One region of the Micromonospora sp. NPDC049662 genome, then DNA from elsewhere that is predicted to be linked to it. Evidence: riboswitches for the same ligand, from Rfam matches in the RefSeq annotation. Region 1 holds a riboswitch; the other holds the start of a gene.
What was found. A riboswitch is a leader RNA that binds a small molecule or an ion and turns the genes downstream of it on or off. The one in region 1 is predicted to bind cobalamin.
Positions count from the first base shown of each region.

Region 1 (7,770 bases):
TGCTCCGAGTTCATCGGATATTCGACCGCCACCGGCCCGACCGGCCCATGGACCTATCGCGGCACGGTCATGCCCCGCCAGGGCGCGAGCTTCACCAACCACCCGGGAGTCATCGACTTCAACGGCGGCTCGTACTTCTTCTACCACAACGGGGCGCTGCCGGGCGGTGGCGGTTACACCCGTTCGGTGGCCGTGGAGAAGTTCACGTACAACACCAACGGCACCATCCCGACGATCAACATGACCACGACGGGCGCGCCGCAGATCGGCACGCTGAACCCGTACGTGCGGCAGGAGGCCGAGACCATCGCCTGGGGCTCCGGCATCGAGACCGAGCCGGCCAGCGAGGGCGGGATGAACGTCGGGTGGATCGAGAACGGGGACTACATCAAGGTCAAGGGCGTCGGCTTCGGTACGGGCGCGACGTCCTTCTCCGCGCGGGTCGCCTCGGCGACGTCGGGCGGCACCATCGAACTGCGCCTCGGTAGCCCCACCGGCACCCGGGTGGGCAGCTGCGCGGTACCCGGCACCGGTGCGTGGCAGACGTGGCAGACCGTCTCCTGCCCGGTCTCCGGCGCCACCGGCACCCAGGACCTGTACCTGCGGTTCACGGGCGGCAGCGGCACCCTGTTCAACCTCAACTGGTGGCAGTTCCAGGCCAACGGCACCACGCCCACTCCGACGCCCACCCCGACGCCGAGTCCGACCGCGGACCCGACGCCGACGCCCATCCCGACGCCCACGACCACTCCCACGCCGACGAGCCCGGCCGGGACGTCCTGCGCGGTCACCAACGCCGTGGTGAACACCTGGCAGGGCGGGTTCGAGGGACGGCTGACAGTCACCAACTCCGGATCGTCGGCGCTCAACGGCTGGCGGGTCACCTGGACGCTCGCCAGCGGGCAGACGGTCTCCCAGGTCTGGAACGGCACCCTCACCCAGTCGGGTAGCCAGGTGACCGTCGCGAACGCCGCCTACAACGGCCAGCTCGCGCCCGGAACCTCGACCACCGCCGGCTACCTCAGCTCCACCACCTCAACCAGCCCTCCGACCACCACCCCCACCTGCACCCCCGCCTAACTCCCCCGGGTTCCCACCCCCAAAAACACCCCCACCCCATCCCCACACCCGTCCGCCGCCGACGTCGATCATGAAGTCAATGCCCCCGATACGCCGATAGGGGAGCAACAACTTCATGATCGACGGGGCGGGGCCGGGGGTGGGGTGGGGGTTCTAGAAGTCGTCGTCGAAGGCGACCGTGCCGGTCACCCCGACCTGGTACGCCGACACCCGCCGCTCGAAGAAGTTGGACAGCTCCTGCACGTCCTGCAACTCCATGAAGGCGAACGGGTTGGCCGACCCGTAGTGCGGCGCGATCCCGAGCTGGGCGAGCCGGCGGTCGGCGACGTGCTGCAGGTACTGGCGCATGTCCGCCAGGGTGAGGCCGGGCACCCCCTGGCCCACCAGGTCCTCGGCGAACTGGACCTCGCACTCGACCGCCTCGGTGAGCATCCGGCGGACCTGGTCGGCCAGGTCGTCGTCGAACAGATCGGGCTCCTCGGCGCGTACGGTCTCGACGACGTCGAACGCGAACGCCATGTGCATGGACTCGTCGCGGAACACCCAGTTGGTCCCCGACGCCAGCCCGTGCAGCAGGCCACGGGAGCGCAGGAAGTAGACGTACGCGAACGCGCCGTAGAAGAACAACCCCTCGATGCACGCGGCGAAACAGATCAGGTTGAGCAGGAAGGTCCGCCGGTCCTCGCGGGTACGCAGCTCCCGCAGGTCGTGCAGGGAGTCGATCCAGCGGAAGCAGAACTCGGCCTTGCGACGGATCGACGGGATGTTCTCGATGGCGGCGAAGGCTGCGAACCGCTCGGTCTCGTCGGGCACGTACGTGTCGAGCAGGTTCAGGTAGAACTGGACGTGCACGGCCTCCTCGAACAGCTGCCGCGACAGGTAGAGCCGACCTTCGGGGCTGTTGACGTGCTGGTACAGGTTGAGCACGAGGTTGTTGGCGACGATCGTGTCGCCGGTGGCGAAGAACGCGACGAGGCGGCTGACCAGGTGCCGCTCGGCCGGCGACAGACGGTCCAGGTCGGCGAGGTCGGCGTGCAGGTCGACCTCCTCGACCGTCCACGTGTTGCGGATGGCGTCCCGGAACCGGTCAAAGAAGTGCGGGTAGCGCATCGGACGGAGAGTCAGGTCCATCCCGGGGTTGAGCAGCATGTGCGTGGTCCTCGCGTCGGTGGTGCTGTCCGTGGTGGTGTCGGCGACGGTCACTGGCACGCCTCGCACGACTCGGGGTTCTCCAGCGAGCAGGCCAGCGCCTCGGCGTCGACCGCGACGGGGAGGACGGGCGGCACCGCGCTGACGGTGGCCTGCTGGATCCGGGTGGCCGGCCGGGACCGCAGGTAGTAGGTGGTCTTCAGACCGGTCTTCCAGGCGTACAGGTACATCGAGGAGAGCTTGCCGATGGTGGGCGAGGCCAGGAACAGGTTCAGCGACTGGGACTGGTCGATGAACGGCGCGCGGGCGGCGGCCAGGTCGATCAGCGCCCGCTGCGGCAGCTCCCACGCGGTGCGGAACAGCTCCCGCACGTCGGCCGGCAGCTCCATGACGGACTGCACCGACCCCTCGGCCCGCTTGATCGCCGACCGGATCTGCTCGGTCCACAGACCACGGGCCTTCAACTCGCGTACGAGAGCCGTGTTGACCTGGAGGAACTCCCCCGACAGCGTCTCGCGCTTGAACAGGTTGGACACCTGCGGCTCGACGCACTCGTAGCAGCCGGCGATCGACGCGATCGTCGCGGTGGGCGCGACCGCCACCAGCAGCGAGTTGCGCAGCCCGTACTCCCGCACCCGCTGACGCAGCGCGGTCCAGCGTGCGGCCTGCGTACCCTCGACACCCCACAGGTCCGGTTGCAGGCGCCCCCGCGCGGCCCGGGTCTGCGCGAACGCCGGGTGGGCGCCGAAGTCGCGGGCCAGGTCGGCGGAGGTCTCCAGCGCGGTCAGGTACAGCTCCTCGCTGATCCGGGTGGACAGCTCCCGCGCGGCCGGTGCGTCAAACGGCAGCCGCAGCGCGAAGAACACGTCCTGCAGCCCCATCAGCCCGAGCCCGACCGGCCGCCAACGGGGGTTGCTCGCCGCCGCCTGCGGGGTCGGGTAGTAGTTGATGTCGATGACCCGGTCGAGGAACGTCACCGCCGTACGCACCGTGGCGCGCAGCCGTTCCCAGTCGATGCCCTCATCGGTCAGGTGGGCGGCGACGTTCACCGAGCCGAGGTTGCAGACTGCGGTCTCGTCGTCGCTGGACACCTCGATGATCTCGGTGCAGAGGTTGGAGAGGTGCACCACGTTGCCCGGCTCGGCCGTCTGGTTGCACAGCCGGTTGGCCGCGTCCTTGAAGGTCATCCAGCCGTTGCCGGTCTGGGCCAGGGTCCGCATCATCTTCCCGTACAGTTCGCGGGCCGGCAGCTGCCGCACGTAGCGGCCCTGCGCCTCGGCGGCCCGGTACGCGGCGTCGAACCGCTCGCCCCACAGATCGGGCAGTTCGGGCACCTCGTCGGGGTCGAACAGCGACCACATCTCGTCGGCCTCGACCCGGCGCATGAACTCGTCCGGGACCCAGTTGGCCAGGTTGAGGTTGTGCGTACGCCGGGCGTCCTCGCCCGTGTTGTCCCGGAGCTGGAGGAACTCCTCGATGTCCGGGTGCCACGGCTCCAGGTAGACGCAGGCCGCGCCCTTGCGCCGCCCGCCCTGGTTGACCGCCGCGACGCTCGCGTCCAGTGTGCGCAGCCACGGCACGATGCCGTTGGACTGCCCGTTCGTGCCCCGGATCAGCGCGCCACGGGACCGGACCCGGGAGAACGCGATGCCGATGCCACCGGCGAACTTGGACAGGTTCGCGACCTGGGCGTAGCGCGCGTAGATCGAGTCCAACTCGTCGCGCGGCGAGTCCACGAGATAGCACGAGGACATCTGGGTGTGTCGGGTGCCGGAGTTGAACAGAGTCGGCGAGCTGGGCAGATAGGCGAGGCTGGACATCAGCCGGTAGAAGTCGACCGCCTCGTCCGGCGTACGGGACAGGCCGCAGGCCACCCGCAGCAGCCAGTACTGCGGCGTCTCCAGCACCAGCCGGGTGGTGGGGTGACGCAGCAGGTACCGGTCGTAGACGGTGCGCAGGCCGAAGTACTCGAAGCGGCGGTCGCCGTCAGGGTCGACGGCGTCGTCGAACGTCTCCGCGTGCGCGGCGACGAACGCGGCGGTCTCGTCACCGATCAGACCCTCGGCGTGGCCGGCCCGGATCGCCGCACTGAACGAGGTGATGCCCTGGCGCCGCACCTCCTTGTCGACGTAGCCGGCCAACAGCCGCGCGGCCAGGCGCGAGTACTGCGGCTCCGTACCGATCATCTCGGCCGCCGTCTGGATGGACAGCCGGTCCAGCTCGGCGGTGGTCGCGCCGTCGTAGAGGCCGCTGATCGTGCGGGTGGCCACCCGCATCGGGTCGACCTCGGTCAGGTCGTCGGCCCACCGCTCGACCGCCCGGACGATCTTGTTCACGTCCACGGCCTCGGTGCCGCCGTCGCGCTTGCGCACCTGCATCGGGGTCCGCCGCGCGGCCTCGCCGCTGACCGGGACCACCTGGGTGACTGTCACCACTCACTCCTCGGGAGTTCGAGACCTCAAGGGCCCTCGGACGCGGGGAGACGGACGCCGTCGACGCCAGGCCAGCGCGGGCGTGGGCGAGGTGGCGTCAGCCGTTCCGCGCGGCCTCGGACCGCCGCGCACCCGAGGGTCGGGTACGCGGCGCGCTGGCAGGTCTTCGGACTCGCGGGCGCGACCGGGCCTGCCCGGTCACCTACTGGCCGTCGCTTCCCAGGCCGTTGGCCCAGTGCTGATGACGGCGGTCGTTCCCACTCACCGCTGCGGGACAGTCCCGGACTTGCACCGGGTTCCCTCTTGCCTCGACCACTCACCAGGAGTGGACGAACCAGCTGCGGTCGACACCATATATAGGGGCGAGCACGTTTGTCACACCCCACATGTCGGGTTCGGCGTGTCGCGGTCGCCGATGACGACCCTCGTCGATCGGCTCGGAGCCGGCCGACGAGGCGGTGCCGCCCCGACCGTCGCCATCGGCTTGACCGAGGCGAACCGGCACCGATACGGTCGACCCACTATCTGCGGCGACGCGAGGGAAGCCGGTGAGAATCCGGCGCGGTCGCGCCACTGTGAGCGGCCCCCAGCCCGGGGGGCGCGAGCCAGGACGCTCGGTCGTCCGCAGCCTTGCGATGGGGACGCGTCATCCCCGAGGAGGTTCGTTCACGCATGTCCAGCTCCACGTCCAGCCAGCCGCTGTCGCACCCCGCTGTCCCGACCCGTCTCCTGTGGACGGTCCTGGCCACCGTCGCCGTGCTCGCCCTGCTGGCCTACCTCGTCGCCTTCGATCAGGGGGCGGTCTCGCGCAGCGGGATGTACCTGCACGAGCTGATGCACGACGGCCGGCACCTGCTCGGTGTCCCGTGCCACTGAGCGACACCGGCACCGCACCCACGTTCGTCACGGTCCTGCTGCGCGGGCTGCTCGCCGGCCTGGTGGCCGGCCTGATCGCCGGGACGTTCGCCTACGTCGTCGGCGAACCACACGTCGAGGCGGCCATCGCCATCGAGGAGGCGGCCACGCACGCGGAGGCCGCCGCCGACGGGCACCAGCACGCCGAGGAGGCCGCCGACGGGCACCAGCACGGCGAGGAGGCCCTGATCGGCCGCAACGGCCAACGCGGCGGCCTGTTCCTGGCCACCGGCCTGTTCGGCGCCGCCATGGGCGGCCTGTTGGCCAGCGCGTACGTCCTGCTGGCCCGTCGTCGGCGGACCGCCGACGACGGGCGGTCCGGGCTGTTGCTGGCCGGCGGTGCGCTGCTCGGCACGGTGATCGTGCCGTTCCTCAAGTACCCGCCGAATCCGCCGGCCGTCGGCGACCCGTCCACCATCAACCAGCGCACGGTCACCTACCTGCTGATGGTGGTACTCGGCCTGGTCGCGGTCTGGTCCGGTTCGCTCGGCTACCGGTCGGTGGGTGAGCGCGCGCCCGTGTGGCTGCGGGCCAGCGCGGCGGTCGGCGGTTTCCTGCTGGTCACCGTCGTGTCCTATGTGGCGCTGCCGTCGTTCCAGGAGGTCCCCGGCGACTTCCCCGCGACGCTGCTGTGGAGCTTCCGCCTCGCCTCGCTCGGCACCCAGATGGTGCTGTGGACCGGGATAGGCCTGCTCTTCGCCGCCCTGATGCACCGCCAGCGCGCGGTCGCCGACGCACGACTGGCCGGGTGAGCGCCACCAGCCTGCGGCTGGTCGCCCACGGTCACACCGCCGCCCTGCGGCAGGCCCGGTTCGGCGGGAACGACAGCCTGGACGAGGGCGGCCGGCGTGCCGCCCTCGCCCTGTCCCCCGCCGCTGCGGGCCGTCGCGCAGGCGACGCGGTGGCATGCCTGTCCAGCCCCGCGGCGGCGGCCGTCGAGACCGCCGAGGTTCTCGGGCTCGCGCCCACCGTCGAGGCGGCCCTGGCCGACTGTGACTACGGCGACTGGTCGGGCCGGTCCCTCGCGGAGATCGCCGCGACGCGGCCGGACGCGCTGCGCGAATGGCTGTCCACGCCGGACGCCGCGCCGCACGGCGGTGAGTCGATCCTCGCGGTACGCCAGCGCGTCGGTCGGTGGCTGGACGCGCAGCGCGACGTCGGCCGACGGGTCACCGCCGTCACGCACCCGCTGGTGATCCGGGTCGCGCTCGTGCACGCCCTGGATCTGCCGCTGGCCACGTACCGGCAGTTCGACGTCGCGCCGCTGGCGATCGTCCGACTCACCGGCCACGGCCCGAGCTGGCAGTTCCGCCTGGACGCGGCGCCGGCACCGGCGAACGGGTGACGAGGGTCTACCACGGCTCCTGTCGAGCTGCCCCAGATCCGGGGCAGCGAGGTCGGCGGGCAGTCGCGCGACCCGCGTCTCGGAGCCGAGATCGGGCGGCTCAGAGCTGAGATCGGGCGGCCCGGACGGGTGCCGGGCAGGCCTGGAACGCACGCCCGGCGAGCCTGGAACACAGGGCCCGGCGGGCCTGGAATACACGCCCGGCGGGCCTGGAACGCAGGTCGGGCGGGCCGTGAGGAACGGCCCGCCCGACTGATGTGCTTCCGGCTTACTTCGTGACGGTGACCGTGAACGGTCGGGACACCGTCGCCTTCGAGCGGGACCCGGACAGCGTCACGCTGGTGACCCCGGGCTCCGTCGCATCCGGGACGCCGACGGTCCCGCCGGCGACGATGCCGTCACCGTTCGCGCGTACCGTGCCGACCCGACGGCCGTCGCCGAGGCTGACCGTGATCTCCTCGTTCGGCGCGAAGCCGGAGCCGTCGACCGTGATCGACGTGCCGCGCGGCGCGGACGGCGTGGGCAACGACAGGCGCGGCTGGTAGGCCGGGTCCGTCGAGCCCACGGTCACCTGCACGGTTGCCGTCGCCGGCGTACCGGAGGACGCGCCGGTGGCGCGTACGGCGTACCGCCCCGGTGGCGTGTCCCCGGAGGTCGCGACGGTCGCGCGGACCGTGCCCGTCGCGGACGCCGAGACCGTCACCTCGCGGGTCGTGCCGGCCGCGAGGCCCACCGTCACCCGCTCGCCGGCGGCGAACCCGCTGCCGACGACCGTGACCGCGTCCCCAGCGGCGACCGACTGTGTGCCGGACACCGCGAGGGTGGTGGCCGCCCCGGCCCGCCGGACGG
Region 1 covers NZ_JBFAOC010000001.1:40,208-47,977, forward strand. The annotation lists gene AB0J36_RS00160 (family 43 glycosylhydrolase) at 1-1,080, shown strand, start outside; gene AB0J36_RS00165 (ribonucleotide-diphosphate reductase subunit beta) at 1,234-2,229, opposite strand; gene AB0J36_RS00170 (ribonucleoside-diphosphate reductase subunit alpha) at 2,280-4,607, opposite strand; cobalamin riboswitch at 4,801-5,015, opposite strand; cobalamin riboswitch at 5,202-5,275, shown strand; gene AB0J36_RS00175 (CbtB domain-containing protein) at 5,334-5,537, shown strand; gene AB0J36_RS00180 (CbtA family protein) at 5,528-6,328, shown strand; gene AB0J36_RS00185 (histidine phosphatase family protein) at 6,325-6,921, shown strand; gene AB0J36_RS00190 (GH92 family glycosyl hydrolase) at 7,190-7,770, opposite strand, start outside.

Region 2 (7,770 bases), on a different contig from region 1:
GCAAGATCGCGGGGGGCGGGGTGGGTCAGGGCGTGCAGGGGATGCAGGGGGGCGTTGAGTTGGGTGGCCAGGCGGCGGGCCAGGTGCAGGCGGATCGGGCCGGATTCGCAGTCGACGACCACGCAGGGGGCACCCGTCGCCGCGAGGATTGCCGCCGCTCCTGCCGCCCGGTCGAGCGGGCGGGTTCCGGCGGTGGCGCGGCCGTCGGTGACCACCAGGACCAGGGGGCGGCGCTTCGGGTCGCGCAGGCGCTCCACCCGCAGCAGTTCCGCGGCGGCCAGCAGACCCTCGGCCAGTGGTGTCCGCCCGCCGGTGGGCAACTCGGCCAGACGGGTCGAGGCGGCCAGCACCGACGAGGTCGCCGGCAGCACGGTGCGCGCGCCGGCTCCCCGGAAGGCGATCACCGCGACCTTGTCCCGCCGCTGGTACGCGTCGGTGAGCAGGGCGAGCACCGCGTCCTTCACGGTGACCATCCGCTGCCGGGCGCCCATCGAACCGCTGGCGTCCACCACGAACAGCACCAGGTTGCCCTCGCGCCCCTCCCGGACCGCCTCGCGGACGTCGTCCGGACGCAGGCGCAGCGGGCCCGCCAGTCGCCCCCGAGTCGCCTGGTGGGGTGCGGCGGCGCGGATGGTGGCCGGCAGGTGCAGCGCGCCGACCCCACCGTTCGGCACCCGGGCCCCGGTGGTGCGGCCCCTCCCGGTCCGGGCCCGCGACCGCCGGCCCGGCACCCCGTCACCGACGCCGGGCGCGGTCAGCAGCCGGGCTCGCAGACCACCCCGGGGTACGGCCACCCGTCCGCCCTCGCGCTCCCGGTCGTTCCCGGTGCCGCTGGGCTCACCCTCCTCGGCCCGCCGACGGCGACCGCCCCGACCGTTCACCCCCGAGAAGTCCCCGTCCGCGCCGACGTCGGCGGCGTGCGGCTCCGGGCCGTCGGCCCTCCCGGAGTCGCCGTCGCCGGAATCGTGCCCGCCGCTGCCCGACTCCCCACCGTCCACGTCGGTGGGACCGCGGGCGTTGTCGTCGGAGCCACGACCGTCGGGGCCGTTCCCATCGTGACGATGTTCCCCGGTGTCGCCGTCCACGCCGGAGGAGCCGCCCAGGTCGCCGGCACTGCCGCCGGGGCCGCCCCCACCGCCACCATCGGGACCGTCGGGGCGCGGGCCGGCGGAGCCGCCGTCGTCCGGGCGGCCGTCGTCGTCCGGGTCGTCGGGGTGGTTGTCCTGGGCCCGTTGCAGCGCCTCGTCGAGGCGCTTCTCGTCCAGCCCCGGCGTGTCGAACGGGTCGCGGCGACGGCGGTGCGGCAGGGCGAGTCGGGCCGCCACCCGCACGTCGTCGCTGGTGACCCGGTCCCGGTCGTGCCAGGCGGCGTGGGCGAGGGCGGTACGCGCGGTGACGATGTCGGCGCGCATCCCGTCCACGTCGAACGCCGCGCACACCTCGGCGATCTGCCGCAGCGCGGCGTCCGGCAGGCGTACCCCGGGAAGCCGGCGGCGGGCGGCGGCCACCTGGGCGGCGATCTCGGCGTCGGCGTCGGCCCAGCGGGCGGCGAACCCGGCCGGGTCGGCGTCGGCGGCGAGCCGCCGGCGGACGACCTCCACCCGGATCTCCGGGTCCCGGCTGGCGTTCACCTCGACGGTCAGCCCGAACCGGTCGAGCAGCTGCGGGCGCAGCTCCCCCTCCTCCGGGTTCATGGTGCCGACCAGCAGGAACCGGGCCGCGTGGCTGACCGAGACGCCCTCGCGCTCGACGTGGCTGCGGCCCATCGCCGCCGCGTCCAGCAGCAGGTCGACGAGGTGGTCGTGCAGCAGGTTGACCTCGTCCACGTAGAGCACGCCCCGGTGGGCGGCGGCGAGCAGGCCCGGTTCGAAGGCGCGTACGCCCTCGCCGAGGGCCTTCTCCAGGTCCAGCGACCCGACCACCCGGTCCTCGGCCGCTCCGACGGGCAGTTCGACGAGGCGCGCCGGCCCGGTCTCGACGGCCGCCCCGACCGGGTGCGGCCCGTCCGGGCAGCCCGGGTCGGGTTCGGCCGGATCACACCCGAAGCGGCAGCCGGCGACCCGGCGCACCGGGGGCAGCAGCGCGGCGAGGGCGCGTACGGCGGTGGACTTGGCGGTGCCCTTCTCGCCCCGCACGAGGACCCCACCGATCGCCGGGGACACGGCGTTGAGCAGCAACGCCAGCCGCATGTCGGCCATGCCGAGCACGGCGCTGAGCGGGTAGGTCGTGGTCATGCCCGGTCCTCCAGGTCGCCCTCGCTGGCCAGGTAGGTGTCGCGCAGGCGGTCCAGGGTGGCCGGCTCGGGCTTGGCCCACAGCCCCCGGTCGGCGGCCTCCAATAGCCGCTCGGTGATGCCGCGTAGCGCCCACGGGTTGGACTTCTCCAGGAACTCGCGGGTGGTGTCGTCGAACAGGTACGCGGCGGCCAGGTGCTCGTACATCCAGTCGTCCACCACACCGGCGGTGGCGTCGTAGCCGAACAGGTAGTCCACGGTGGCGGCCAGCTCGAACGCGCCCTTGTAGCCGTGCCGGCGCATCGCGGCGATCCACTTCGGGTTGACCACCCGGGCCCGGAACACCCGCCGGGTCTCCTCGCCCAGCGTGCGGGTCCGCACGTCGTGCGGCATCGCCGAGTCGCCCACGTACGCGGCCGGGGACGTGCCGGTGAGGTGGCGGACCATCGCCACCATCCCGCCGTGATACTGGAAGTAGTCGTCGGAGTCGACGATGTCGTGCTCGCGGGTGTCCTGGTTCTTCACCGCGACCGCGATCCGCGCGAAGGAGCGTTCCATGTCGGCGCGCGCCTCCCGCCCGTCCAGGCCCCGGCCGTACGCGTAGCCACCCCACACCGCGTACACCTCGGCCAGGTCGGCGTCGCTGCGCCAGGTCCGGGCGTCGATCAGCGGCAACAGGCCCGCGCCGTACGCCCCGGGTTTGGAGCCGAAGATCCGGGCGGTGGCCCGCCGCTCGTCACCGTGCTCGGCGAGGTCGGCGGCCACGTGGGCGCGCAGGTAGTTCTCCTCGGCCGGCTCGTTCAGGGCGGCGACCTGCCGGACGGCGTCGTCGAGCAGCGCCACCACGTGCGGGAACGCGTCGCGGAAGAACCCGGAGATCCGTACGGTGACGTCGACGCGGGGCCGACCCAGCTCGGCGGTCGGCACCACCTCGACGCCGGTGACCCGCCGGGACCGCTCGTCCCACACCGGCCGGCAGCCGATAAGCGCGAGCACCTCGGCGATGTCGTCGCCCTGCGTCCGCATGGCGCTGGTGCCCCACACGGTCAACCCCACCGAGCGGGGGTACGCGCCGGTGTCGGCGAGGTGCCGGGCCAGCAGCGAGTCGGCCAGGGCCACGCCGACGTCCCAGGCGTTGCGGCTGGGGATGGCCTTCGGGTCGACGGAGTAGAAGTTCCGGCCGGTGGGCAACACGTTGACCAGGCCCCGGGTGGGTGAGCCGGACGGGCCGGGCGGCACGAACCGGCCGTCGAGCGCACCGAGGGTGTTGGTCAGCTCGTCGGTGGTGCGAACCAGCCGGGGCACCAACTCGGTGGCGGCGAAGCGCAGCACCTCGGCGGCGTCCGGGATCGGCTGGCCGGTCACCTCGGCGACGACCGCCTCGGCCGTGTCGGCGGTCCAGCCCAGGGTCTCCATGCCGACGACCAGCCGCCGGGCGAGGGTTTCGATCAGGTCGATGGCATCGGCGGCGGTGCCGGCCGGCCCGTCCACCGCGTCGGTCAACGCGGCCGGCAGGGCGATCCGCTGGCCCGGCGTGGCAAGCAGTTCCTGTTCGTCGAGGCCGTACGCGGTGGCGAGGGCCTGCCGCAGGCCGGGCAGGGCCTGGACGCCACCCCAGATCTGCGGGGCGCGCAGCACCGCGAGGACCAGGTTGACCCGCGGCTCGCCGGTGGGCGCGTCGGCGAGGATGTGCAGGCCGTCGCGGATCTGCACGTCCTTGACCTCGCACAGGTAGCCGTCGAGGTGCAGCACGAAGTCGTCGAAGTCGTCCGCGTCGGGCATCGCCTCGGTGTGCAGGTCGTGGTGCAGCTCGGAGGCGCGGACCAGGTCCCAGATCTGCGCCCGCACGGTCGGCACCTTCGCCGGGTCGAGCGCCTGCACGGTGGCGTACTCGTCCAGCAGTTGCTCCAGTTTGGCCAGGTCGCCGTAGGTCTCGGCGCGGGCCATCGGCGGCACCAGGTGGTCGATGACCACGGCGTGCGCCCGCCGCTTGGCCTGGGTGCCCTCGCCTGGGTCGTTGACGATGAACGGGTACACCAGCGGCAGGTCCGCGAGGACCGCGTCGGGCGCGCAGCCGGCGGCCAGGCCGAGGCCCTTGCCGGGCAGCCACTCCAGGGTGCCGTGCTTGCCCAGGTGCACCACGGCGTCCGCGCCGAAGCCGCCGTCGGAGACCGGCGCGGCGAGCCAGCGGTACGCGGCCAGGTAGTGGTGGCTCGGCGGCAGGTCCGGGTCGTGGTAGATGGCGATCGGGTTCTCCCCGAAACCACGCGGCGGCTGGATCAGCAGCGCCACGTTGCCGAAGCGCAGCCCGGCCAGCACGACGTCCCCGCCGTCGGTGTACAGCTCGCCGGGCGGCTCGCCCCAGTGTTGCCGCATCCGCTCGCGCAGCTCGACCGGGACCGCCTCGAACCAGCGCCGGTACGTCTGCCCCGGTATCCGCGCCTCGGCGGCGGCCAACTGATCCGGGGTGAGCCACTCCACGTCGTGCCCGCCGGCGGCGATCAGCGCGTGGATCAGCGCGTCACCGTCCGTGGGCGGCGGCGTGCCGCCGAGGTCGTAGCCCGCCTCGGCGAGCGCGGCGAACAGCCGGACCGCCGAGGCCGGGGTGTCCAGCCCGACGGCGTTGCCGACCCGCGAGTGCTTGGTGGGGTACGAGCTGAGCACCACGGCGATCCGCTTGTCGGCGTTCGGCACGTACCGCAGCCGGGCGTGCCGCACCGCGATCCCGGCGACGCGGGCGGCCCGCTCGGGGTCGGCGGCGTACACCGAAAGACCGTCGGCGTCGACCTGCTTGAACGAGAACGGCACGGTGACGATCCGGCCGTCGAACTCGGGGATGGCCACCTGCATCGCCGCGTCCAACGGGGACAGTCCGGCGTCGCTGGCGGCCCACTGCTCGCGCGTGCTGGTGAGGCAGAGCGCCTGGATGACCGGCACGTCCAGGGCGGCGAGCGCGCCGACGTCCCAGGCGTCCTCGTCGCCGCCGGAGGAGGCGTCGGCGGCGACCGCGCCGCCGGCCGCGAGGACGGTGACCAGCAGCGCGTCGCAGCGGGCGAAGAGCCCGAGGGGGCCGGCGCCGGCCGTCAGCCCGCGCAGCGAGCCGCAGAAGATCGGCAGGGGGTTGCCGCCGGCCGCGCGGACCGCCTCGGCCAGCACGTCGACGAACGCGGTGTTGCCGGCCAGGGCGTGCGCCCGGTAGAAGACGATTCCGATGGTGGGCCGACCCGGTTCGGTGGGGTGCTCGCCGTGCACGCCGTACGCCGGGGTCGGCGCGGGCGGTGCGAACCCCTCCCCGGTGAGCAGGACCGTGTCGGAGAGGAACCGGGCCAACTCCCCCAGGTTGTCCGGGCCACCCTCGACCAGGTACGCGAGGGCCTGGGCGACCACCCCGGACGGCACCGTGGAGACCGCCATCAGCTCCGCGTCCGGCAGCGCCTCGCCGCCAAGGACGACCGTGGGCACGCCGCTGGCGAGCACGGCGGCGAGGCCGTCCGGCCACGCCTGCCGACCGCCGAGCAGGCGTACGACGGCGAGGTCGACCCCGTCGAGCAGGGCGGGCACCTCGTCGGCCGCCACCCGGGCAGGGTTGGCGAGCCGGTAGTCGGCGTCGCTGGCGCGGGCGGCCAGCAGGTCGGTGTCGGCGGTGGAGAGCAGCAGAATGCGCACGGCAGGCTCCGGACGGTAACGTCGGCGCGCTCGCGGAAGCGGTTCGGCGACGACGTGCGGGTGGGCGCGGGGTTCAGCGGGCACCGCGACCCGGACCGCTCACCGGCACGGGGCCGGCGGCGACGGGTGGCGTGGCGCGGAACTCAGCGGGAAACGACGCCCAAGCGAGCGGATGCCGGCGCGGTTGTGCGGCCGGGTCGGGGCGCGGCGGTGCGACCGCCGCTCGGGGTACGACGGTGCTCGTGGGTGCGCAAGACGCCATGCGTCATCGGGTCCTCCTCGGGTGTCCACGCCCTGGGGTACGTCCCGACGGCCGAAGTATCCTGGCTTCCGGATCGACGCTCTCCCCCGGCCTTCCAACCGCAGACACACGGCCGTGACTCGCGAGGGGGGATCACTCCCCGGTGACAGTGGCGGGACCGCGTCGGATTCGCACCGACTTCCTTCACTGCCGTCAGGCCGCGAATGCTGCCACACCCTCGCGCCGCCGGTCAACGCGGACCCCGGTGCCGCCCGGTCACGAGCACCACATTGACCTGCGAAGATATCGGGGCGAGTCACTCATGGTTGAAGCGACGCGGCCGGCGAGTCAACGACAGCCAGCCGAGGAAACGCGCGTGCATCAGGGCAAGGTCGGGGCGACCGCCGAGACCGTACAAGTCGTGGATGGCCTCGTTCATGCAGGACGTAAGGTAGAGGGCCAGCGCCAGCGAGTGACCGTAGAACTCGGCGACGAGATCGAGTTGGGCGCGGGAGCATGGCCATGCTGCGGCACAGTTGCGGCACAACCAGGCGGGGCGCATGGGCAGGTGGGGGCGGGACCGCAGACTCACACCACGACCCTGCTCACCACAACCGCAGCGATCCATCACGGCGGGTGAATCCTCGATGGATAACTTTCATCCGCCCTCTGGATGTCCTCCCGGCATGCCATCCCACTACTGGATAAGCTGGCCCTCGGCCCTTGTAGCAGGAAGGAAGCCAGCCGTGAGCGTCCGCACAACTGCCACGCTTACCACTGACGACCTGCTGTGGGACACCACTGACATGCTCGACGCCCTGGCCGCTCGTAACATCGCTCAGGTATTCCGCCTCGTCCAGCGAGCCACCCGCGCCAGCCAGACCACTCTCGGCGTCGCCACCGGCCTCAGCCAGGCTCAGATCAGCGAGATCACCAGCGGTGCCCGCCGGGTCAGCAGCATCGATGTCCTCACCCGCATCTGCACCGGCCTGTCCATGCCCCGCCACGCACGAATGACGCTTCTCCTCGGCGAACGCGAGCCGGCCCCGGACCTCGCCGGACACCAGCTCAGCACGGCCGTACGGAACCAATGCGCTGATGTCAGCGCGATCTATTCCAGCCGATCAGATTTTATGGCGGAGCTGCCCCCGCAAGCCCTTTTCGACCATGCCACGGACATCCGAGCGGCCGGGCTGTCACTGAACCTCATCTGTCAGCAGTACGGCGACAATCGCCTCCTGAGACTCCTCGCCGCCGGCACCCGCCTCCGCTGCCTGTTCCTTGACCCGGCCGGCGAGGCGATCAGGCGGCAGGAGCGGGAGGACGACTATCCAGATGGGCACCTCAGCGCGCTCACCGAACTCAACATCCAGAACTTGGCCCGCCGCATTCGTGACCGGCTCCCGGCGGATGCCCGGGACAACCTCACCATCGGCGTCTACGACGAATCCATCCGCGCCAACGTCCTTCTGATCGATGGTCGACTCTGCGTTGTCCAGCACTACCTACCGCAGATGCGCGGTGTCGACTGCCCGACGCTGGTCATCGAGCGCAGCGCCAGCCCCAGCCCTTCCGGCCTCTACCCGATATTCGACGAGATGTTCAACTCGCTGTGGGAGCGCAGCCGCCA
Region 2 covers NZ_JBFAOC010000007.1:20,124-27,893, forward strand. The annotation lists gene AB0J36_RS07630 (VWA domain-containing protein) at 1-2,234, opposite strand, end outside; gene cobN (cobaltochelatase subunit CobN) at 2,231-5,899, opposite strand; cobalamin riboswitch at 6,216-6,345, opposite strand; gene AB0J36_RS07640 (hypothetical protein) at 6,457-6,579, opposite strand; gene AB0J36_RS07645 (DUF5919 domain-containing protein) at 6,887-7,770, shown strand, end outside.
Region 2: it holds a riboswitch for cobalamin, as region 1 does, so the genes downstream of both, cobN (cobaltochelatase subunit CobN) here and AB0J36_RS00170 (ribonucleoside-diphosphate reductase subunit alpha) in region 1, are expected to answer to the same signal.